DNA from 4 places in the Staphylococcus sp. mip270_02 genome. Region 4 is predicted to be linked to each of the others. Evidence: riboswitches for the same ligand, from Rfam matches in the RefSeq annotation. Region 4 holds a riboswitch; each other region holds the start of a gene.

Region 1 (6,356 bases), 850 kb from region 4:
ATGTTGGAAATTATTTTACTTTGCTTGCTAGTGTATGCGGGCGCGGCACAGTTTATTATTTGTGCACTTGTTATTTCTGGCACGCCCATATCTGCAATTATATTGACGACATTCATTGTGAACTCAAGAATGTTTTTATTAAGTATGACGCTTGCGCCAAATTATAAAAACTATAGTTTATTAAATAGAATTGGTCTTTCTACATTAGTAACAGACGAAACATTCGGTGTAGCTATTACACCACATTTAAAAGGTGAGAAGATTAATGATCGTTGGTTGCATGGATTAAATATAACAGCATATGTTTTTTGGACATTTGCATGTATTATTGGTGCAGTCTTTGGTAAATACATACATCAACCAGAAGCACTAGGATTAGATTTTGCAATTACCGCTATGTTTATATTCTTAGCTGTCTCACAATTTGAGTCGATTAGACGCTCGAAGATAAACATATATTTTGTATTGATTATATGTGTGATTGTAATGATGCTTAGTTTAAGCTTGTTTATGCCTTCATATTTGGCTATCATATTAGCTTCAACTATTGCAGCACTGATTGGAGTGATGATGGAAAAATGACAACGACGGTACATATGTTAACAATTATCGTGTTATGTGGTGTGGTAACATGGCTCACACGAATTATTCCCTTTATTTTGATAACTAAAATAAAGTTGTCTGAACGTGTTATTAAATGGCTATCATTTATACCAATTACATTATTCACTGCTTTAATCATCGATGGATTAATAGAGCAACAAGAAGGTGTGATGGGTTATAGTATTAACGTGCCGTTCTTAATAACGATGCTCCCGACTATTATCATTGCTGTGATATCACGCAGTCTAACAATCACTATACTTAGCGGCATTATTATTATGGCAGTGTTACGTTGGGTATTTTAAATAATCCTATTGAAGTAAGTTATATTATCCGTTAAACTATAAATAATTAGAAAATTAAGATATTTCAGATTGCATTAACAGTTTAATTTTATCTTAATTAATGAGCTTATCTTTAATACAATTAAAATCAAATCTTATTTCGAGAAGCTGAGGGACTTGGCCCGTTGACGCTTCAGCAACCGGCTTATAAAGTACGGTGCTAATACCATCGATACACTCGAATGATAAGTACTTTTAACTTCTTACTTATTTTATGAGTGAGGAGTTTTTTTACTAAGTAGGAGGTAAAACATGACGAATTATACGGTTGATACACTAGAACTAGGGCCATTCACAACGGAGTCAGGTGAATTCATCTCAAACTTAAAACTACGTTATGAACATGTAGGATTAAAAGGGCAACCACTCGTAGTGGTCTGTCATGCTTTAACAGGTAATCACTTAACGTATGGTACAAATGAAAATCCTGGATGGTGGAGAGGGATTATTGACGGTGGTTATATGCCAATCAATGATTATCAGTTTTTGACATTTAATGTTATTGGAAGCCCTTATGGTTCAAGTTCTGCGTTAACAGATCCAAAGTTTCCTGAGACACTTACGTTAAGAGATATCGTACGTGCCATAGAATTAGGTATTGAAACATTAGGTTTCGAAAGGATTAACATATTAATCGGTGGTTCGTTAGGTGGCATGCAAGCAATAGAATTATTATATAATCGTAAATTTGATGTTGAAAAAGCAGTGATTCTCGCAGCTACAGATAAAACATCATCCTATAGTCGTGCGTTTAATGAGATAGCGAGACAGGCCATTCATTTAGACAATAAAGAGGGGATGAGTATTGCAAGGCAGTTAGGGTTTTTAACATACCGTTCGTCTAAAAGCTATGATAAACGTTTCTCACCAGATCAAGTTGTAACCTATCAAAAACATCAAGGCAATAAATTTATGAATCATTTTGATTCTTTATGCTATTTAACACTCCTAGACGTCTTAGATAGCCATGACGTAGATAGAGGACGCGACGATGTAGATGAAGTGTTTAGTAACCTAGATACTAAAGTAATGACAATGGGCTTCACAGATGATTTGTTATATCCAGATGACTTAGTGCGTGCCGTGGGAAAACGTTTTAAATATCACAAACATTTCTTTGTCCCAGATAACGTAGGTCATGATGGTTTCTTATTGAATTTTAATGACTGGGCACCTAATCTATATCACTTCTTAAAAGTATATAAAATTAAAAGAAAATGATTTAATAACTCTATTATATTAATTTTTAGGATGAAGCTATATGACTACTTTCGATAGGGGAGGGTAGACTGACATATATATATAGTACATCCTTTTTTTGTACAAGTATTTAAGTTGTGGTGGCGTAAAGCGACACGAGAAGTAGTAGTATTAGAAATGTAATACCGTGAAGTGTTGATTAGTACAATCATTTATAAGTTTATAATTTTGAAAAGTATAGTATATCGTTATCTTCTGTATTTGGATTGCCAATAATTGTATAAAAGTTTTAAAGAGGTTAAAATAATAGTTATAGTCAAAAATAGTATGGGAGTGGCGAAATTGTTTTCAAAAATATATCCTAAAGTAACTGTGCTTAGTATACTAACGCTAATCGTAGTGGCTTTAGCTTTACATATATTACCTCCGTTAGGCCTGGTGTTAGGTATCTTTGCGACAATTCCAGGCATTATCTTATGGCATAAGTCTATTGAATCATTTGGTTTAACAGCAGTCATTACAGTGGTATTAACAACATTATTAGGTAATATATTTGTGTTGAGCACCATGGTCATTATACTCTTAGTGAGTTTTGTTATTGGCCAATTATTAAAAGAACGTACATCTAAAGAACGCATACTTTATATAACAACTACTTATATTAGTATGTTCTCGTTAATTGCGTTTATGGGACTACAAACGTTTGATAAAATACCAAGTTCTACAGTTTTGATAAAACCAGTGAAAGATTACATGCATAATGTTGTTTCTGGAATTGCGGGAAGTGCAGAATATAAGCAAATGCTTGAAGAAGGCTTCCGCCAGATGTCAGTTCAGTTACCAAGTTATGTCATTATCACAGTATTTCTACTTATTTTAATCAATTTAATTATTACTTTTCCAATTTTACGTAAGTTCAAAATCGCTACACCAATATTTAAACCATTATATGCTTGGCAAATGAAGCGTTCACTATTATGGATGTATATTATTGTCTTGATTTGTGTTATGTTTGCGAGCCAACCAGGGACTTTCCAAAGTATCGTTTTAAACTTTGAAATTGTGTTATCATTATGTATGTATATTCAGGGCTTAAGTGTTATTCACTTTTTCGGGAAGGCAAAATCAATGCCAATCGCACTTTCTGTGTTATTCATGGTTATAGGGACAGCTTTAATGCCATTAACACATATTGTAAGTCTCCTGGGTGTTATAGATTTGTGTATTAACTTAAAAAGTATCATTAAAAAATGATTTGAGGTGGAAGAATGAACCGTCAATCCACTAAAAAAGCGTTAGTTTTACCATTTATTATTATGGCGCTCACAGCAATTGTACTTGTAGTAGTTTGGTTTGTTTTTAACCAGCTCATTGCAGGCATAGCGACAGTTGTATTAGTGATTATTATTGTAGGGACAGCAATAATGGTAAGACGAGCTTTGCAGAAACTAGATAGCTATGTTGATAATCTAAGTGGCCATATTTCGGCAGGCAATAATATTGCAATTAAAAGTTTGCCAATCGGTATGATTATCTTAGATGAAAATGAAAACATAGAGTGGATGAACAAATTTATGTCGGAACGCTTAACGCGTAATGTAATTTCCGATCCAGTTAATGAAGTATATCCTAATATCTTAAAACAATTAGAAAAAACACAAGAAGTTGAGATTTCTGAAAATGAGTACCACTATCGCGTACGTTATTCTGAAAAAGAACATGTATTGTATTTCTTTGATATTACTGAAGAAGTACAAACAAATAAGTTATATGAAGACTCTAAACCAATTATTGCTACATTGTTCTTAGATAATTATGACGAGATTACGCAAAATATGAATGACACACAAAAATCAGAGATTAACTCGATGGTTACACGTGTGATTAGTAGATGGGCTAGTGAGCATAACATTTATTTCAAACGTTATAGCTCAGATCAATTTGTTGCTTATTTAAATCAAGATATATTAAACAACATAGAGGCAACAAACTTTAGTATTTTAAGTCAGTTACGTGAAAAGAGTGTCGGTTACCGTGCACAATTAACTTTAAGTATCGGTGTCGGTGAAGGTTCTGAAGATTTAATAGATTTAGGGGAACTATCACAATCAGGCCTAGACTTAGCGCTAGGACGTGGTGGTGACCAAGTTGCTATCAAGAATATGAACGGAAATGTACGTTTCTATGGTGGTAAGACTGACCCAATGGAAAAACGTACACGTGTTAGAGCACGTGTTATATCACATGCGCTTAAAGATATTCTGATGGAAGGCGACAAAGTTATCATTATGGGGCATAAACGTCCTGACTTAGATGCAATCGGTGGTGCAATTGGTGTATCACGTTTTGCAATGATGAATAACTTAGATGCGTATATTGTCTTAAATGATTCTGACATTGATCCAACATTACGACGTGTTATGGATGCAGTAAATGAAAAACCAGAATTAAAAGACCGTTTTATCACATCGGATGAAGCATGGGATATTATGACATCTAAGACAACATTAGTCATTGTAGATACGCATAAACCTGAAATGGTCATCGATGAGAATATCTTAAATAAAGCTAACCGTAAAGTGGTTATTGACCACCATAGACGCGGTGAGAGCTTTATTTCGAGTCCATTACTTGTTTATATGGAACCATATGCAAGTTCAACTGCAGAACTTGTGACAGAACTACTTGAGTATCAACCGACAGAACAACGATTAACACGTTTAGAATCGACAGTAATGTTTGCAGGTATTATTGTAGATACGCGTAACTTTACGCTACGAACAGGTTCTAGAACCTTCGATGCAGCAAGTTACTTACGTGCGCATGGTGCAGATACAATATTGACACAACATTTCTTGAAAGATGATCTTGATACGTATATCAATCGTACCGAGTTGATTCAAACAGTGAAATTACAAGAAAATGGTGTAGCCATTGCACACGGTTCGAATGATAAAATTTATCATCCTGTTACAGTTGCACAAGCTGCCGATGAACTGTTAAGTTTAGATGGTGTAGAGGCTTCGTACGTGATTGCAAGAAGAGAAGAAAATGTAATAGGTATGTCTGCCCGCTCACTTGGTGCTGTCAATGTGCAGTTAACAATGGAAGCACTTGGCGGTGGTGGCCATTTAACTAATGCAGCCACACAGTTAAAAGATGTAACAGTGGATGAAGCAATAGAACAATTACAACAAGCTATAACAGAACAAATGAGTAGGAGTGAAAATGCATGAAAGTAATATTCACACAAGATGTAAAAGGTAAAGGTAAAAAAGGTGAAGTTAAAGACGTACCAGTAGGTTATGCAAATAACTTCTTATTAAAGAAAAATTATGCAATAGAAGCAACACCTGGTAATTTAAAACAATTAGAACAAAAAAATAAAGCTGCTGAAGCAGAGCGTCAACAAGAAATTGAAGATGCTAAACAATTAAAAGCACAATTAAGTGAAATTGAAGTCGAAGTGTCTGCTAAAACAGGCGAAGGCGGTAAATTGTTTGGTTCAGTAAGTACGAAACAAATCACACAAGCATTACAAGAACAACACAACATTAAAATTGATAAACGTAAAATGGATTTACCAAACGGTATCCATGCATTAGGTTACACTAACGTGCCAGTTAAACTAGATAAAGAAGTTGAAGGTACAATCCGTGTACACACAGTTGAACAATAATAGTGGATTGAGATATGAGGTGTAATCACAATGGATGGAATGTATGAACAAAATCAAATGCCACACAGTAATGAGGCTGAACAGTCTGTCTTAGGTGCCATTATCATAGATCCAGAATTAATCAACACAACTCAGGAAGTATTGCTTCCTGAGTCATTTTATAGAGGTGCACATCAACACATCTTTAGAGCAATGATGAACCTCAATGAAGATAATAGAGATATTGATGTGGTAACCATTATGGATCAACTAACACAAGAGGGTCGATTGAATGAAGCGGGCGGTCCTCAATATCTTGCAGAATTATCAAGTAATGTGCCGACAACACGTAATATCCAATACTATACTGAGATTGTTTTTAAGCATGCAACTAAACGTAAATTAATACAAACTGCAGATAGTATTGCGAATGATGGTTATAATGATGAGCTGGAACTAGATACGATACTTAACGATGCTGAACGTCGTATATTAGAATTATCATCCTCACGTGAAAGTGATGGATTTAAGGATATTCGAGATGTACTTGG
Region 2 (6,356 bases), 970 kb from region 4:
CTAAATCAGTTTGATGCATACGAATTACCACCAGTTGCTATAGATGAAAAGGCAGACACGATAAATAACATTTTAGAAGTGATAGATGATTTCGCTATAGATGTTGTTGTATTGAAACCATTTAGACTAGGTGGAATCGATAAAGTGATGGATACTATTAAAATTCTTAAGGAAAAAAATGTAAAAATAGTCATAGGTGGTATGTATGAGTATGGATTAAGTAGATATTTTACTGCGATGTTAGCCCAATTTTCTAGTTATCCCAGTGATATCACACCAGAAGGTTATTATTTTGAAAAAGATGTGGTTGATCGTGCAGGTATATTAAAAGGAGACTCAATCTATTTTGAGCCTCCAAAGGTTAAAAGTACAAGATTAACACGAATTTATTGATTTTTTTTGTTATCTTTTTTCTTAAGGGGAACTGGATCAAAGCCGCCTTTATGAAGCGGATGGCATTTTGAAATCCTTTTAATACCTAACCAAGTACCTTTTAATGCACCATATACCTGAATTGCCTCTCTGGTATATTCAGAACAAGTAGGATAAAAACGGCAAGTTGCGGGCGTCAAGGGCGATATAAATCGTTGATAAATATGGATGAGTCCAAGAAATATAGTTTTCATAAATTTTGCCTCCAACAAATAACTTAGCTTTAGCATAGTTAGTTTAACATAATAAGGGGAAGAGTGATGTATATGAAGTTTAAAGATAAAGATAATGACAACGTATATTTATCATATAAAGATAAAGAAGATATTGCTGACGGAAATCATGTACTTATTATTCCGAAATATAAAAATCAGTTGCTATTTACAAACCATAAATTACGTGGTGTTGAATTCCCAGGCGGTAAAAAAGAAGACGGAGAAACAAGTGAAGTAGCTGTTGCACGGGAGTTATTTGAAGAAACTGGAGCAAAGATAGCGCATTGTGAGTATATTGCACAATATGAAGTACAACGTACGAATGGCTTATCTTTCACAAAAGATGTATTTATGGTAAATGTATCAGAGATAAGTGATCAAGATGATTATTTAGAAACAAATGGCCCTTTATTTTATAAGAATATAGCTGAGATACCAGAGAGTAAAAAAAGTTATTTGTTGAAGGACGATGCGATTTTACACTGTTTAGAGAGAGTGATATCACTTGGATTTTATAAATAGAAAGCGTATGCCAATTGAATCAATACATCATATATTTGATGAAGTCACGTATTGTGTCGATAACTTAAAAGTTCGAGGCTTAATAATGACGCCAAAAGAAGATGTAAAAAGAATTGTGATATATCTACGAGGTGGTAAGGGCCAAGTAGGTAAAGTACGAGCAGCTAGAATGATGCAATTTGCAAATAAAAGCACTTTAGTTTTTGGTCCATATTATAGAGGTAATAACGGTAGTGAGGGGAAAGATGAATTTTATGGAGCGGATTTAAATGATGTCACGGTTGCTATACGTATACTGCATCAAAAATACCCTTATGCTACCATTCATATGGTTGGATTTTCCAGAGGTGGACTTCAGGGTTTGCTCACATTTCAAGATTTACCAATCTCAAGTTATATTATCTGGGGTGGAGTATCTGATATATACTTAATGTATGAAGAACGCGTTGACTTAAGAGGTATGTTGAAACGCATGATTGGTCATCCTAAAAAGCAAGCTGTTGCCTATCAGCAGCGAGATGCATTAGCTCAAATTACTAAGTCTAGCCCGCCTATACTTATTGTTCATGGTGGAAAAGATAAGCAAGTAGGCATTCATCATGCCTATCATTTAGCACAGCAATTAGAGGAAAAGGGAACAACTTATCGTACGTTTTATCAAATGTTAGAAGGTCATGTACCGAGACCATTTGCACTAAAACAAACGCTTTGTGAAATTAAACAGTGGATGATAGATGTGGAAGAGAATAAAATATAATAGAGTAAATCAAAAGAGAGGATTGGTTTCTAATACCCAATCCTCTCTTTTATATCATATAAATAACAAATATTATTTAAACCCACCATGTATTGCTAGATCATCAACTTCTATCCCGAATTTTTCGAAGTTGTGATTGAAACGGTTAATTAAATCTTGAGCTTGCTCTCTATAGGCTTCTGGCTTACTCCAAGCATTAATAGGATTCAATAGCGTTTGAGGCACATCCTCAACTTCAACTGGAATATCTAAACCAAACATATCATCTTTAATATATTCAGCATCTCTTAATTGCCCTGTGATTGCTTGATTTACCATTTGTCTTGTGTAACTTAGGCTTATACGACGTCCTACGCCATATTTACCACCAGTCCAACCAGTGTTTACAAGATAAACATCTACATCGTGTTGATCGATTAAGTTACCTAATAAATCAGCATAAACTTTAGCGTTTAGAGGTAAGAAAGGTGAACCGAAACATGTAGAGAATGAAGGTTCTGGCTCAGTTACGCCACGTTCTGTACCAGCTAATTTAGCAGTGAATCCACTCAAGAAATGATACATTGCTTGATCTTTGGATAGTTTTGAAATAGGTGGTAGAACACCAAAAGCATCTGCAGTTAAGAAAATAATTGTATTAGGATGAGCTGCTTTAGATGGCGTTACAATATTTTCAATGTGGTTGATTGGGTATGCTGCACGAGTATTTTCTGTGTATTGATTATCATCGAAGTCAACATCACCATCTTCGTCAACAACAACATTTTCTAAAATAGTACCATATTTAATAGCGTCATATATTTGAGGTTCTTTTTTATAAGAAAGGTTAATTGCTTTAGCGTAACAACCACCTTCAATGTTGAAAATACCATTTTCATTCCAACCATGTTCATCATCGCCAATAAGTTTACGTGTTGGGTCAGCTGATAGTGTCGTTTTACCAGTACCAGAAAGGCCGAAGAATAAAGCGACGTCACCTTTGTCTCCAACGTTAGCTGAACAATGCATGCTCATAATGTTATCTTTAGGTAGTAAATAGTTCATTACGGAGAAAATACCTTTTTTCATTTCACCAGCATACTCAGTCCCACCAATGAGGATAACTTTATGTTTGAATGATGTGATGATAAATGTTTCTGAGTTTGTGCCGTCAATTTCTGGATCGGCTTTAAAATGTGGTGCTGAAATAATTGTGAAGTTTGGTTTGATTTCTTGTGCTTCTTCTTTTGAATTAGGACGTATAAACATATTTTGAGCAAATAGATTATGCCACGCCAATTCATTTACAACAGTTAATTTCAATTGTGAGTCATGATCACTACCGGCATAACCATTGAATACATATAGTTCATCTTTTTTGTCTAAATAGTTTAGAACCTTATCATATAATTTTAAAAATGTTTCTTCCTCAATCGGTTGGTTAACATTACCCCAGTCAATATCATCTCTATAAGATGGCTCATTTACAATAAACTTATCTTTTGGTGAACGACCTGTATATTTACCTGTTCTAGCGTTAATTGCACCTAATTCGGTAAGTTCGCCTTCATTATTATCTAAAATCTTGTTATACAACTGTGTTGTAGATAATTGAAATAATGAAGATTGTTTGTCTAAAATACTTTCAATTTTGTTTGTATAAGTGTATGTATCTACAGCCATACTAATCCCTCCAACGCTATTTAGTTATTGTAAGCCTTTACAATTACAGAGTATAACACATATATATCAATAGTCCATACCAATCTAAAAGGAATTTTAAATAAATATTAATAAATGTAAAATTGACATTATATCGCTGATTCTGTACTATAGGACTTAACGGATTCTCTTATCCTGAGTGGCGGAGGGACATGGACCCAATGAAGCCCAGCAACCTCTTCTTAATACGAAGAAAGGTGCCAAACCGTTTGCAGACAAATATCGTCTGAACGATAAGAGCGAATGGACGTATAAGGGCCTTCTCTCTATTTATTGATAGTGTAGAAGGCTTTTTTAATGAGCTCAACAGAGAGAGAATTTTCGTAATTTAAAACTAAAGGAGCAAATTATGACTTACAATAGAAGATTATTCACTTCAGAATCGGTAACAGAAGGGCATCCAGATAAAATAGCGGATCAAGTATCTGATGCTATATTGGATGAAATATTGAAAGATGACCCAAACGCACGTGTTGCTTGTGAAACGACGGTGACTACTGGTATGGCGTTAATTTCAGGAGAAATATCAACAACAACATATGTTGATATTCCAAAAGTGGTTAGAGAAACAATTAAAGAGATAGGTTACACGCGTGCTAAATACGGTTATGATAGCCAGACAATGGCAGTATTAACGGCAATTGATGAACAGTCACCAGATATCGCTCAAGGTGTCGATACAGCTTTAGAGTATCGTGAAGACGTATCAGAAGAAGAAATCGAAGCTACAGGAGCGGGAGACCAAGGTTTGATGTTCGGTTATGCTACGAATGAAACGGATACATACATGCCTTTACCAATCTTCTTGTCACACCAACTTGCTAAACGCTTATCAGATGTACGTAAAGATGAAATATTAAATTACTTACGTCCTGATGGTAAAGTACAAGTAACTGTGGAATATGATGAGCAAGATCAACCACATCGAATTGATACGATTGTCGTGTCAACACAACATGCTGAAGATATCGAATTAGCACAAATTCAAGATGATATTAAACAACACGTCATTTATCCAACAGTGCCAGAAGCGCTTTTAGATGAGAACACTAAATTTTATATCAATCCTACTGGTCGTTTCGTTATAGGTGGACCACAAGGTGACGCAGGTCTTACTGGACGTAAAATAATTGTTGATACGTATGGTGGTTATGCACGTCATGGTGGGGGATGCTTTAGTGGTAAAGACCCAACTAAAGTTGATCGTTCTGCTGCTTATGCTGCCCGCTATGTAGCAAAAAATATCGTTGCTGCTGAATTAGCAGACAAATGTGAAGTGCAACTTGCATATGCTATTGGTGTAGCTGAGCCGGTTTCTATTTCTATAGATACATTTGGTACAGGAAAAGTTAAAGAAATTGAATTGGTTGAGGCAGTTAGACAACATTTTGATCTAAGACCAGCTGGAATTATTAAAATGTTAGACTTGAAACACCCTATTTATAAACAAACTGCTGCATATGGTCATTTTGGTCGTACAGACGTACTATTACCATGGGAAAAGTTAGATAAAATTAATTTATTAAAAGATACAGTTAAAGCTTAACTAGAACAAAAAATTTTTTAACTTTATTCTCGAATGCTATGCGTTTATCTATTATAATTAAGTTACTGAACACATAAAGGAGCGTTTTTTGTTATGAATTCATTTGGACCATTAGAGATTGGTTTAATTGTGGCAATTGTTGTAGCAGTAATTTGTTTCATTTTATTTATCATTGCTTTGAAAAGTAAGAAGAAAGCACAACAAAAGGTAGAAGAACAATACAAAACCAGAGAACAAAAACTAAGCGATGAGCATGAAGAAGAATTAGAAAAAGAAAGAATAGAAAATAAAAAAACAGTAACAAAGCAAAAAGAAGAATATAATGCTACAGTTAGTTCGAAAAATAGAGAAATTGATGCATTGAAATTATTCTCTAAAAATCAAAGTGAATATGTAACTGATATGAGACTTATTGGTATTCGAGAAAGATTAGTAAATGAGAAAAGAATTCGCCCAGAAGATATGCACATTATGGCCAATATATTTTTACCTAAGAATGAATTTAATGATGTACAGCGTATTAGTCATTTAGTACTTACGCGTACTGGTTTATATATAATTGACTCACAATTATTAAAAGGTCACGTATACAATGGTGTGAGTGCCGCACAATTTAAAGAACAACCAACAATGGAGCAAGTGTTTAACACGTTGGACCTTGATAGACAAGAACCACAAACTCTTGTATTAGATCAAAACGAAGATGAAAACTCATTATCTTTTGTTAATTATACGACTCATTTGAATGATATTGAGAAACTAGCTGGTGATATTCAAACAGAATTGAATTTAAAATTCACACCAACAACAATTTTATATTTCAATCCTAAAAATGAGGGCGATGTAACAATTTCAAACTATGCGCAAAGTTCAAATACCAAAGTGTTAGTTGGTCCAGAACAATTGGATGAATTCTTCAATAAATTCGTATTCCATGGTCGCATTCAATATAACGTTGAAGATTTGCAACGTGTTATGGATGAAATTGAATCATTTAATTAAAGACACAAATTTCAAATTTTGAGAATAAATAAGGCTATGTAGTATAAACTGTCAACAAAAGTATTTAGACTTTTGTTGACAGTTTTTTTGGATTGTAAAACTTTAAAAATATTATCTGATACAGCCTGCATGTTTAATTTAGCCATAAATTAAATATACGATTGATGACATACGCTTTAAA
Region 3 (6,356 bases), 1.2 Mb from region 4:
ATTTCACTTCCGTTTACAGTGACGCCTTTTTTCTTAGTTAGATTAACAGTAATATCAAATGAATTGCACCACGACTGAACACGCGTTAAATAATCACTAACTTCTGATTTAGATAAATTAAAGTGATGTGCTAATGAATCTAAAGTTGTGGGTTGTTGGTGCATTAAAATATGATAACCCAATTTTAGCAGTAATTCGTTTTCTTTGTTTGTAAAATCAGAAACGATTTCTTCTATATACTCTATACTATATAGGTCTTGGTTCACTTTGAAACCTCTACCTTTGACACTGGCAATTAACGACGACAATACTTCAACATTAATATATTTAATATCGTTTCTCACTGTTCTATTAGAGACATTTAAGTAATTTGCTATTTCATCTGCGCTTAAAAAACGATTACTGTTGTTGAGTAACAATCTAATAAGTTTGGCATGTCTTTCTAACATCACTGCACCGCGCTTTCCCTTATTTTCACTCTTGATCAAAGATGAATTAATATTTAAATTCATTGTAGCTATTACCTATTATTTAAGCAAGAAGTGGCTAATCGAAGTTCACATAATAAAAACACCAATTCAAAAGATATCATCTAATGAATTGGTGTTTTTATTTATTTTATTTTTCTGATGTATGGATAGTTTCTCTAATATATTCGTAAGCTTCTTTAAGTTGTTGCATTTCTTGATCATCCAACATAATTGCAAATCTTTGAACAATACCAGAGCCATCAACTAACGTAGGTAAACTATATGCACCATCTGTTAAGTCATATTCTTTACTGATTGAAGTCAGCGGGATAATAGTACGTTGATCCAATGCAATAGTTTGTATCAAGGATGTTGTAACTTTAGAAATAGCAGCATTAGTCCAACCTTTTTGATAAAAGACGTCCATAGATACCTCATTAATGATAGATGTTATATGTGCTTTATCAATTTCTGGGCTATTACTTAGCTCTTCATACTCTGTGAGCGACATACCATGAATACGCACTTTGCTCCACACAGGTATTGCATGTTGTCCATGTTCTCCAATAACAAATGCCTCAACATTTTTGGGATCGATTTGATAATGATGAGCGATAATCGTCTTGAACCTTGAAGTTTCTAAAGATGTTCCCGTTCCAATAATTTTATTAGATGGATAGTTTACTTGATTAGCAAAGTATACTATCGAATCTACAGGATTAGAAATCAAAATAATTATTGCTTCTTGTGTTACCTCGGCAACTTGGCTCATAACATTTTTTATAATGTCATGATTGCCTTGCGCTAATAAAGTACGATCACCATCATTTTTATCTGTTGGTACACTCGCAGCAATTACAATAAAATCAGCATCTGTTAAATCTTGATAACCCCCAGCTTTAATATTGATATGCGCAGTGTTAAATAATCCTTGCGAATGATTATGATCAAGAGCTTCTCCACTTGCAATCTCATCTTTATCATCAATCAAAACAATCTCTGAAAATAAATTCAAATATTGTACATCTGTTAAAACTTGACTACCTACTCTTCCTAATCCAACAATGCCTAGTTTAGACATAAACTACACCCCTTTTTTATTACTAATATCCGTTCATAATAATTTATTTTTCATACGGAATTACATCTTTACCGTATTCTTTTTTAATGAATTCTTTCATGTCTTTAGATTGTAAAACTTTTATAAGTGCTTGATACTTTTTGTCATCCTTATGTCCTTTTTTCACAGCAACGATATTCGCAAACGGTGATGACTCAGTTTCACTAATGATAGCATCTTTATGTGGCGTTAAGCCATTATCTAACGCGTAGTTTGAATTCATAATAACTGCAGCCCCTTCCTTACTTTCATATGTCTTAGGTAAGAATTCTGCCCCTTGTTTATTATTAAACTTCAAATCTTTTTTATTTTCTACAATGTCTTCAAATTTTGCGTCTTCTATACTAACACCTTTTTTAATCTTTATTAATCCTTCATCTACAAAGAATGATAAGAATCTCCCCTCTTCAGCTGGATTGTTAGAAACGTATATTGTTGAACCTTTAGGAATATCTTTAATATCTTTATATTTTTTACTATAAACACCCATAGGCGTAGTAAATACTTTTCCAACTTCTTCTATATCATAATTGTGGTCTTTCTTTTCTGCTTTTAAGTATGGCGTATGCTGGAAGAAATTGGCATCTACATCACCTTTATCTAATAATTTATTAGGTACTTTATAATCATTAACTGTTTTAACTTCTAAATCATATCCTTGTTTTTTCATTTCTTCTTTCGCATGTTTCAACACTTCACCATGTGGTGCTGGTGAAGCTGCAATGGTTATTTTTTTGTCCCCATCTTTACCATTTGAATTGCCACATGCTGCAAGCACGCTCATTAATATTAATAATGAACCTAAAACAATTAATTTCCTCATAATTCATTTCACTCCTCATGAATTTTTAAATTTCAAACTAAATTAAAAAATACTTTCTCTTAATTTTATAAGAGAAAGTATAAACCTTCTCTCATCTTTAAAAGTTCGATAACTTTTTGTGAATTAGCACCATTTCGTATAACGACGGTTGCTGGGTTTCATAGGGCACGTCCCTCCACCTCTCTTGATAAGAGTAAATCAATATGTAGTTGCAATGTTTTTATCCTAGCATTATACTCATATTTAGTCAATTAGTTTTTAGAAAATTCTAAATAATACGTTTATTAATTCAATCCTGTTCCATGTGAAACAACAAACTCTTAAAGCTATTTACCTTTACAGAAGGACCATTGCTACATATGCAATAAAGTTATTTAATGCATGCAGTGCTATAGCAGTAGCTAAACTTCGTTGTGTTTTTAAATAGATGTATACAATACCTATAGCGATAACGAGATACATAACTATTTCTAATGGTGATTGCGCTTCTGTTACGTGTAGAGATGCAAAAACAATTACAGATAATACTGACATCACTATAAAATTCAATTTCTTTCCTAATTCACCAATTACCAAGTGTCGGAAGAGAAACTCTTCAGTAACCGGTGCAATAATTACAATAGAAAAGAACGCAAGCACCGTTGAAAATGGTGTACTAAACATTTGTTGAACCAATAAGTCATTTTGTGTTTCTTCAAATTTCCATTGTTCAGGTGCAAATGTATCAACTAATACTGGAAAAATTAATTTAAATATAAACATAACAATAAATGTAACAACAATGAGTTTCCAATATTTCTTGATATTATTGAACCCATTTTTCCACTCACCTTTATAACTATTTTTATGTAACAACATCCATATAATCATGATAAATATAAAAACGCCAATCTCCATTAACAAAGCAGTAGAGCTCGACTCATCAATTCCATTATCTAAGTAACTACCACCAAAACTTATATTAACTGCCAACAATATGACCAAAATTATGATTGATAATATAAAATTGCTAGCTAAATAAATGATTGGCAGAAAAAAATCTTTACCGTTAATATCCTTCCATTGATATTTCTTTTCGTTTTTTAACGACATTGTAGCCCCTCCTAAAGTTTTATATACAACACACTTTTACATTGCACAATTTTTATTTTCTTCAAACATTTTACAATAATATAAATAGATAGTATAGCTCGACATTTAAACTAAATAATTTAATTTTCAATGCGTAAAAGGAAATGAAAAGTGGTATATAGAGATTAAATATACTATACATATTTTAAGGAGTTGTTGTCGATGCGTATATTGGTACTAGGTGCTGGCGGAATTGGTGGTTATTTTGGTGGTCGCTTAGCTGAGGCTGGCAAGCATGTTACATTTTTAGTACGGCCCAAACGCAAATCATATCTAGAACGAAATGGCTTAGCCATTCATAGTGAAAAAGGCGATTATCATTTTAATCCACAACTCATCACAAAAAATGATCGTGTCGAACCTTTTGATATCGTGCTATTATCTTCAAAGTCTTATCATTTAGATCATGCTATTGAAGATTTAAAACCATTTATAGATCATAACACCTTAGTTATTCCACTACTTAATGGCGTTGCACATGTCCCTAAGTTACAAAACGCTTTTGGAAAAAATAAAATCATGGGTGGCTACTGCATTATAGAAACAACACTTGATAGTACTGGGGAGATTATTCAAACCAGTCAATTTGATAAACTCTTTTTTGGGGAATTAAACGGTACTGAAAGCAACCGTGCTAAATATGTTGAACAGGCATTTTCAGGCACAAAAGCTGAATTTATTCTAAACACAAATGTCGAACAAGGCATGTGGCATAAATACTTAATGATTACTGTATTATCGGGCGTAACAACACTTATGCATGCACCTATTGGACCTATTCGTGATAGTGAAGGTGGTATAGAATTTATTAAATCCTTGTATAATGAGGCTGCTGGTATTATGCGTAAACACGATGCACCTATCTCTGATCAAATTGTTTCTAAATACATGCAAGCGCTAAATCAATTATCTTATCATTTCAAAACTTCCATGCAACGCGATATGGAAAAGGGACTTAATATCGAAACTGATCATTTGCAAGGTTATTTATTAGAATTAGCAGCACGTTACAATTTAGAAGCCCCTCTGCTTACTTGTGTTTATCAAAACCATAGCGTATATAAAGAAATGCTACAGTAAGCAACTACACATATAGGAGCGTGACAGAAATGATTTTTTAACTTAACTTTCTGTGCAGCTCCTAAATTTTTGAGTATCTTTAATATCAACATTTTGTATGTGTTTTATTTAAACTTTTTGAATAACTTATATAAGAAAAAAGGAGGCATTTGCCATGCAATCTAATCAACCACAACATCCATTTGATTTAGCAACTCAGCTCACACAACAGAAATCAGGCATGTATTCAGGACATACTTCCAGCGCCTATGCGAATATGGTCGGGCCATTCGGTGGTGTTATTGCATCCACATTATTACGTGCAGTTTTAGAACATGATGATATTCTAGGAGAGCCCATCTCTCTAACAATAAACTATGCTGCTCCTATACAAGAAGATAATTTTAGAATAATAACCTATCCATCGAGAACTAATCGGTCAACACAACACTGGTATATAGAACTAAAACAAAATGATAAAACCGCTATTACTGGAACAGCAGTTACTGCTAAACGACGTGATACATGGTCGTCAACAGAACTAGCCTTTCCTGATGTTCCACCAGCAGACGAAGTAACACGTACATCATTAGAAAGCGCGCCACCATGGGCACAAAACTATGACATCAGAATGATTAAAGGTGCACCCCTAGCAATGAATCCTACTCAACAACCAGATTCCGTAACGTTACAATGGATAAAAGACACCCCTGATAGAGATTTAGATTTCTTATCTCTTACATCTATATGTGATGCATTCTTCCCACGTATCTATGTACGTCGTAAAGCATTCGTTCCCATTGGGACAGTATCACTCACTATATATTTCCATGCTAATTCCGAGACTTTAAAGAACAATGGGAGCCAACCGCTACTTGGACATACACGCGCCCTTAAATTTTTCAATGGTTTCTTCGATCAAACTGGAGAAATATGGAGTCATAATGGCAATTTACTTGCAACAACAAGTCAGTTTGTATATTACAAAGAATAAATTTTATACTTATTTGATATAACTATAATTTATATTATTAAAAATAAAGAGGTGTTTAAACTTGAAACAACCAGAAGAAATTACAATTAATACATTAAATTTTGATGATGATGGACAAATACCTAACAACCCATATTTACCTGTTTTAGTTTATCAAAATGTATTTTTAGCGACTGATGATTTAAGACATATATTATCCACAAATCAATGGGGTAACACTTGGGAAGGTGGTGTTTTCTCTTATCATCATTATCACAGTAATTCACATGAAGTCTTATTGGTAATCAATGGAACAGCCCAATTAATACTAGGAGGCAAAAATGGTACTCTTATTAATATTACTGAAGGTGATGCTTTAATATTACCGGCTGGTACTGGTCACAAACTGGTAAGTCAAAGTAATGACTTTACAGTTATGGGAGCCTATCCCCATAGTCAGTCATATGATATTTGTGTCGGTAAAGTAAGCGAGCGTCCTCAAAATTTATATAATATTGAAAATGTATCCATACCTAATACAGACCCAATATTTGGTAGTCATGGTCCATTGAAGAAGCGTTGGAACTAACTTTAAGTTGTTTGTTTCATTGATATTAATTATCAAACTTAAATGGAGGTATTAATGTTGGTAAATAGAGATGACGTAGTAAATTATGTTACTCGAAATTATGAAGTTAAACCGGATTATCCATGGCAAAATTTTCCTCATTTTGCTACTTTAAGACATAATAAAAATAAAAAATGGTTTGGTTTAATTAT
Region 4 (6,356 bases):
GGAGACAAAGTTACAGTTGGTTTCAAAGAAGATCAATATAAGGAAACATGGTTATCTTAATTCCTCTTTTGGAGATAGAGCATCTCTTTAAATAGAGCAATCTCTATAAGTTGAAATTATAAGTTGTGTTTGTAAACGCTTCATCTATTGTTATGAAAAGATTATAATAATATTAATATGCTAAGAAATAGTTGATTGTATGGTATGCATATGGCATCATTAATATGTAAAATCATTTAGGAGGGGATTCTCGTGGCAGTACCGAGTGAATTAAAATATTCTAAAGAACATGAATGGGTAAAAGTTGAAGGTAATACAGTAACAATTGGTATCACTGAATATGCTCAAGGTGAACTTGGCGATATCGTATTCGTTGAATTACCAGAAGTAGATGACGAAATTAATGAAGGCGACACTTTTGGTAGTGTTGAATCCGTAAAAACTGTTTCAGAACTATATGCACCTGTATCAGGTAAAGTAGTTGAATCTAATGATGAATTAGAAGATAGCCCTGAATTCGTAAATGAATCACCTTACGAAAAAGCTTGGATGGTTAAAGTTGAACTAAGTGACGAAAGTCAATTAGATGAATTATTAACTGCAGAGCAATATTCAGAAATGATTGGCGAATAATATAACACTGAACTCCATGATATAACTATCTTGGAGTTTTTTTCATATCATTGAGGATTATTGAAGATTTAGCAATTTTATAAGTCTAACAAGTTCACCTCAACTTTAAAAAATGATAAATTATGTTTGTTATAATAAGAAATATTTTAACTATGTAAATTATGTTTATTGTCACTACGGATTGTGAAGAACTAAGTAGAAAAGATTTACTATCAACATTTAGAGGGTGGATGTCATGACGATACTGAACCAAGTAATTGTTGTCGAAGGAAAGTCAGACAAGAAGCGTGTCAAACAAGTTATTGATCAGCCAATAGAAATTATTTGCACGAATGGTACGATGAGTGTAGATAAATTAGATGAAATGATTGATACTTTATATGACAAACAAGTGTATATTCTTGTTGATTCGGATGATGAAGGTGAAAGAATACGAAAATGGTTCAAACGCTATTTAAGTGAAAGTAGACATATAAGAGTAGATAAACAATATTGTGAAGTCGCTCGTTGTCCTAAACCATATTTATCTAGAGTATTGGAAAAACATGGTTTTATAGTTAAGGATGAAGAAAAGGTGGCGAAAGCAAAATTGGATTATATAGCTGAAAGGGTAAGTTTATTAACATGAATGTAACAAGTGAACAACGCGTTGACGTCAATAAATATATAAATGAAGATAAGTATCTTATCTTTGGTTATACACCAACATGTGGCACATGTAAGGTTTCTGAACGTATGCTAGATATTGCTAACGATATTTTGCAATTACCTACAATAAAAATGGACTTAAACTTTCATCCTGATTTTAGTCAATTGTATGAAATTCAATCTGTACCAGTTTTATTAGTAATGTCAAAAGGTGAAGAGCAAAAAAGGATTTATGCATTTCAATCGGTGCCTTATTTGTTAGAAAATTTAAAATAGTTATTGACGAAATATTAGTACGATGGTAGGATTAAAAATAATTAAATAATGAAACTCTTATCACGAGAGGTGGAGGGATGTGCCCTACGAAGCCCGGCAACCGTCTTTAATAGAAATGGTGCCAATTCACATAAAGTTTTAAAGCTTTAGAAGATGAGAGAAGCGATTTTGCTTTCTCTATACTTCGGTGAACATAGAGAAAGCATTTTTTTAATTGAAGGATTAGCAACACAAGGAGGAAACAGAATGATTGAGTTAAATCAAATAGTCAAAAAGTACAAAACGAAAAAACAGGACGTACTGGCTGTAGATCATGTTGATTTAAGTATTCAATCAGGCTCGATTTTTGGAGTAGTTGGTTTTTCAGGTGCGGGCAAAAGTACTTTAATTAGACTTTTAAATAATCTCGAACAACCAACTTCAGGAGACGTCATTATCGATGGAGATACAATTGGTAAGCTATCAAAATCACAGTTAAGAAAAAAGCGTCAAAAAGTGAGCATGATATTTCAACATTTTAATTTACTATGGTCGCGTACTGTATTAAATAATATTACATTTCCATTGGAAATAGCGGGTGTGCCTCGCCGTGAAGCGAAACAACGGGCAAAAGAATTAGTAGAACTTGTTGGACTGAAAGGTAGAGAAAGTGCATATCCTTCAGAACTGTCAGGTGGTCAAAAACAACGTGTCGGTATTGCGCGAGCGTTAGCAAACGAACCAACTGTATTGCTTTGTGATGAAGCGACAAGTGCATTAGATCCTCAAACAACAGATGAAATTTTAGAATTATTATTGAAAATTAAAGAAGAAAGAAATTTAACAATCGTAATCATCACACACGAAATGCATGTCATTAGACGCATATGTGACGAAGTAGCTGTTATGGAAAACGGTCGCGTGATTGAACAAGGTCTAGTTTCCACAGTTTTTGAGAATCCACAACATGCGGTTACAAAACGTTTTGTTAAAGATGATTTAAATGATGATTTTGATAAATCTATTAGCGACTTAGTGTCACTTAATGAAGATGATTATGTTGTTCGTTTGAATTTCACAGGGAATAATACCACGCAACCTCTCGTGTCATATATAACGAAAACGCATAATATCGATGTGAATATATTAGAAGCTAATATTAAACATACAAAAGATGGTTCGCTTGGTTTCTTAGTAATTCAATTGAGCGATGTAAATTTAGAAAAATTCGAAAAGTTTAAAAATGATTTAGAAGCACAGCATGTGTCAGTGGAGGTGTTAAGACATGGGTAATTCATTGAGTGACATCCTCCGCGAGATGTTTACAATGCCAAACGTCAGCTGGGACGAAGTTTGGTTAGCGACATACGAAACAATTTATATGACAGTTATTTCGACAATTTTTGCCTTTGTATTAGGCTTAATATTAGGTGTATTACTCTTTTTATCAGCTAAAAGTAAATCACCTATAGCGAGGGTTTTCTATACTATTGTTTCATTTATAGTTAACTTGTTTAGAGCGATACCATTTATTATTTTAATCTTATTGTTAATTCCGTTTACAAGTTTAGTGTTAGGCACGATTAGTGGTCCAACAGGAGCATTACCTGCTTTAATCATTAGTGCGGCGCCTTTCTATGCCAGACTTGTAGAAATTGCATTTAAAGAGATTGATAAAGGTGTTATTGAAGCAGCTTGGTCAATGGGTGCCACTACTTGGACAGTAGTCAAAAAAGTACTATTACCTGAAGCGATGCCAGCATTAATTTCAGGTATTACTGTTACAGCGATTGCTTTAGTAGGTTCTACTGCAGTAGCCGGTGTTATTGGTGCAGGTGGTTTAGGTAACCTAGCTTATTTAACAGGTTTCACTAGAAATCAAAATGACGTTATTTTTGTTTCAACAATTTTAATCCTTATTATTGTGTTCATCATTCAATTTATTGGTGATTGGGCTACTAATAAAATTGATAAGAGATAATCTTAAAAAGGGGGACTTTTTATATGAAAAAATTAGTTAGCTTAGCTTCTGTACTTGTATTAGCGCTTGTTTTAGCAGCATGTGGGAATAGTGGAGGTAGTGAAGATAAAAAAATTACAGTAGGTGCTTCTCCAGCTCCTCATGCTGAAATTTTAGAAAAAGCCAAGCCGTTATTGAAAGATAAAGGCTATGATTTGAAGATTAAAACAATTAATGATTATACAACACCGAATAAATTATTAGATAAAGGTGAATTAGACGCAAACTTTTTCCAACATACACCTTACTTAAAAACTGAGAAAAAAGATAAAGGATATAAAGTAGAATCAGCAGGTAATGTTCATCTAGAACCAATGGCTGTTTATTCTAAAAAATATAAGAGTCTAAAAGATTTACCAAAAGGCGCCACAGTGTATGTTTCTAATAATCCAGCTGAAGAAGGCCGTTTCTTAAAATTCTTCCAAGATGCAGGATTAATTAAAATAAAAGACGGTGTGAAGATTGAAGATGCTAAATTTGATGATATCGTAGAAAACAAAAAAGATATCAAATTTAATAATAAACAATCTGCAGAATACTTACCGAAAATTTATCAAAATGAAGATGCTGATGCTGTAATTATCAACTCTAATTTTGCAATCGATCAAAAATTAAGTCCTAAAGATGATTCTATTGTATTAGAGAAAGCGAAAGACAATCCTTATGCCAATTTAATTGCTGTTAAAGAAGGACATAAAGATGATAAAAAAATCAAAGCATTGATGGAAGTATTACAATCTAAAGAAATTAAAGATGAAATCAATAAAAAATATGATGGTGCCGTAGTACCAGCTAAATAACAGCGAAATATAAAAATAAACCCTTTAACTGTGATGGTTAGAGGGTTTATTTTTGTGTGATCTTTTCAAATAGGACTGTTAATATTTTTGGGGTTAGGAAATCTTAGCTTATTCAAACAATTTTTTATTGTACAAGCATAGTAAAAATAAGGTTTTAAAAACTTAAAGTAAATAGATTAGGCCATGGTATTCACTAGATATATCATTAGTCTTATGTTACTGTAAAATTAAGATTTGTAATACTTTTTAATTTTAATATTATATTTCATGTTGTTTATTTTGCAAATAAGGAGTAGAGATGTGAATATTGGTTTATTTTTAATAATAACTATGTGTTGCGTATTGTTACCGATAACAATTACTGTAAATGAGTGGAAGAAAAGAATAAAAAATAGATGAGTTATTCTTTCAAACTCAAGAACATTTTATATTGTTAATCCTCTTTTTATTCACTTATTATTATGTGGGTTAAAATACAGAATTTATGAAATAAAGGGCGATACTGAATAGATATAATTGGTAATATAGTCACCTTTAATTGAGTATGTATCTTGTATAATTAATAGTAACTCTGTAATTTATAATAATAAAAAGACTAATAATTTAAATGAAATGAACGCCCGTCAGCAGAAATGTTGGCGGGCGTTGTCTATCTAAAGTGTGTAATTCTATTTTTAAAATAAACGGGGCGAGTGTATTTTAGTTAACGAATTTCAAGGACAAAGGAAGAGGCTAATTATGTGTGGTACAAAACCAAAAATATTATGTTAATATAAAATTGAATTTTGAACTATATTATTGATGTGATTCAGTCTAAAAAAGTGGAAAAGTAAACTTGTAATTTCTAAATTAAAATTCAGACCATTAAATAATTTGATAATAATTTGGAGATGATACTATTCCTAAATCACAACAACAATTACTAGCTGTTTTACTCTTGTTATTAATAGTGAATTTTTTCTTACCAATTATAGGAGCATGGTTACAAATTGAAGTAATAAAATTAGGCTCAAGCTACATTAAAATACTAGATATGATAACTATAATTGTTGCAATAGTATTTATGTATAGACAAACTAAACGAAAGGGTTTTTAAATAAAAGATGGTTGATTTTCAAGCGGATAACACTTTTAAATTGAACTATTAAATCGTCATCTGAAAAATAATTTAATGTATTTCCATCAATGATTTAGAAGAATTTTAGCTTTAAATTTGAGGGAGGACCTTTATTTTATTTATGGTCTTTGAACCAAATCTAATTAAAGTCATATTCTTATTTAATTGAACTATTTAAAGAGTGACAACAATGTTAGTTTTATCTACTTAATTACATGTTATCATTGGATTACCAACAATATTGAATAAATGTCGTTTTTGACACTTGAGCGATTTCCAGGTTATAGATATTTTTTTAATGTATTTGTTTTATAATTAGTACAGTTACCTAATTTGAAATATGAATGAATCAGTGCATTGAATTTTAAATGATAACTACAAATATATTAAAGCTAAAATTCAAAAGTTAAATTAGTGATTTTGTTAAAATGCATCTTATTAATAAATTACTTTTAAATATTAAGGAGTGGATTGAAATGAGTCTAAAAGAAATGTGGAATTACTTATTAAACAAAAAATGGCGTACTAATGATGTATTGACGATTATTGCCTGTATGTTTGTTGTAAGTTTGGTTACAACGCCATTGGTTGGGGTACCAGTTGGTGCTATCGTCTATTTACTTTGGTTTGATAAGAATTTCAAAAAGTAGGTCGAAATTAATTAGTATTTAGATTTAATACTAACAGAAAGAGTAATAAAGTGTTTCCTAACAGTTAAGTTTGAATTGAACAATTCTAAGGTGTAAAATATAAATAAGTTTTAATTAATATATTTGCTAAGTTAGATGCCAAGGTACTACTGTTACTTTGAATATTTAATGTTATTAGTTTCAAATTGTTAATTTTAACTGTAATGGGAGAGCTTAAAATAATTAGAGGTATG

Evidence for each region. A riboswitch is a leader RNA that binds a small molecule or an ion and turns the genes downstream of it on or off. The one in region 4 is predicted to bind S-adenosylmethionine.
Region 1: it holds a riboswitch for S-adenosylmethionine, as region 4 does, so the genes downstream of both, metX (homoserine O-acetyltransferase MetX) here and ACW5YJ_RS11635 (methionine ABC transporter ATP-binding protein) in region 4, are expected to answer to the same signal.
Region 2: it holds a riboswitch for S-adenosylmethionine, as region 4 does, so the genes downstream of both, metK (methionine adenosyltransferase) here and ACW5YJ_RS11635 (methionine ABC transporter ATP-binding protein) in region 4, are expected to answer to the same signal.
Region 3: it holds a riboswitch for S-adenosylmethionine, as region 4 does, so the genes downstream of both, ACW5YJ_RS03115 (MetQ/NlpA family ABC transporter substrate-binding protein) here and ACW5YJ_RS11635 (methionine ABC transporter ATP-binding protein) in region 4, are expected to answer to the same signal.

What each region holds. Positions count from the first base shown of each region.
Region 1 covers NZ_CM132934.1:343,012-349,367, forward strand. The annotation lists gene ACW5YJ_RS01435 (AzlC family ABC transporter permease) at 1-582, shown strand, start outside; gene ACW5YJ_RS01440 (AzlD domain-containing protein) at 579-908, shown strand; SAM riboswitch class I at 1,040-1,139, shown strand; gene metX (homoserine O-acetyltransferase MetX) at 1,200-2,168, shown strand; gene ACW5YJ_RS01450 (DUF2232 domain-containing protein) at 2,475-3,401, shown strand; gene ACW5YJ_RS01455 (DHH family phosphoesterase) at 3,416-5,383, shown strand; gene rplI (50S ribosomal protein L9) at 5,380-5,826, shown strand; gene dnaB (replicative DNA helicase) at 5,857-6,356, shown strand, end outside.
Region 2 covers NZ_CM132934.1:1,491,876-1,498,231, forward strand. The annotation lists gene menC (o-succinylbenzoate synthase) at 1-393, shown strand, start outside; gene yidD (membrane protein insertion efficiency factor YidD) at 387-626, opposite strand; gene ytkD (RNA deprotection pyrophosphohydrolase) at 699-1,169, shown strand; gene ACW5YJ_RS07045 (alpha/beta hydrolase family protein) at 1,153-1,926, shown strand; gene pckA (phosphoenolpyruvate carboxykinase (ATP)) at 1,999-3,588, opposite strand; SAM riboswitch class I at 3,755-3,867, shown strand; gene metK (methionine adenosyltransferase) at 3,977-5,173, shown strand; gene ACW5YJ_RS07060 (nuclease-related domain-containing protein) at 5,267-6,175, shown strand.
Region 3 covers NZ_CM132934.1:714,430-720,785, reverse strand. The annotation lists gene ACW5YJ_RS03125 (BglG family transcription antiterminator) at 1-449, opposite strand, end outside; gene ACW5YJ_RS03120 (lactate/malate family dehydrogenase) at 619-1,551, opposite strand; gene ACW5YJ_RS03115 (MetQ/NlpA family ABC transporter substrate-binding protein) at 1,595-2,413, opposite strand; SAM riboswitch class I at 2,502-2,607, opposite strand; gene ACW5YJ_RS03110 (CPBP family intramembrane glutamic endopeptidase) at 2,750-3,505, opposite strand; gene panE (2-dehydropantoate 2-reductase) at 3,707-4,624, shown strand; gene ACW5YJ_RS03100 (thioesterase family protein) at 4,779-5,597, shown strand; gene ACW5YJ_RS03095 (cupin domain-containing protein) at 5,659-6,165, shown strand; gene ACW5YJ_RS03090 (MmcQ/YjbR family DNA-binding protein) at 6,220-6,356, shown strand, end outside.
Region 4 covers NZ_CM132934.1:2,459,902-2,466,257, reverse strand. The annotation lists gene ACW5YJ_RS11655 (arsenate reductase family protein) at 1-60, shown strand, start outside; gene gcvH (glycine cleavage system protein GcvH) at 253-633, shown strand; gene ACW5YJ_RS11645 (toprim domain-containing protein) at 869-1,261, shown strand; gene ACW5YJ_RS11640 (thioredoxin family protein) at 1,258-1,557, shown strand; SAM riboswitch class I at 1,612-1,717, shown strand; gene ACW5YJ_RS11635 (methionine ABC transporter ATP-binding protein) at 1,804-2,829, shown strand; gene ACW5YJ_RS11630 (methionine ABC transporter permease) at 2,822-3,517, shown strand; gene ACW5YJ_RS11625 (MetQ/NlpA family ABC transporter substrate-binding protein) at 3,541-4,356, shown strand; gene ACW5YJ_RS11620 (VraH family peptide resistance protein) at 5,950-6,123, shown strand.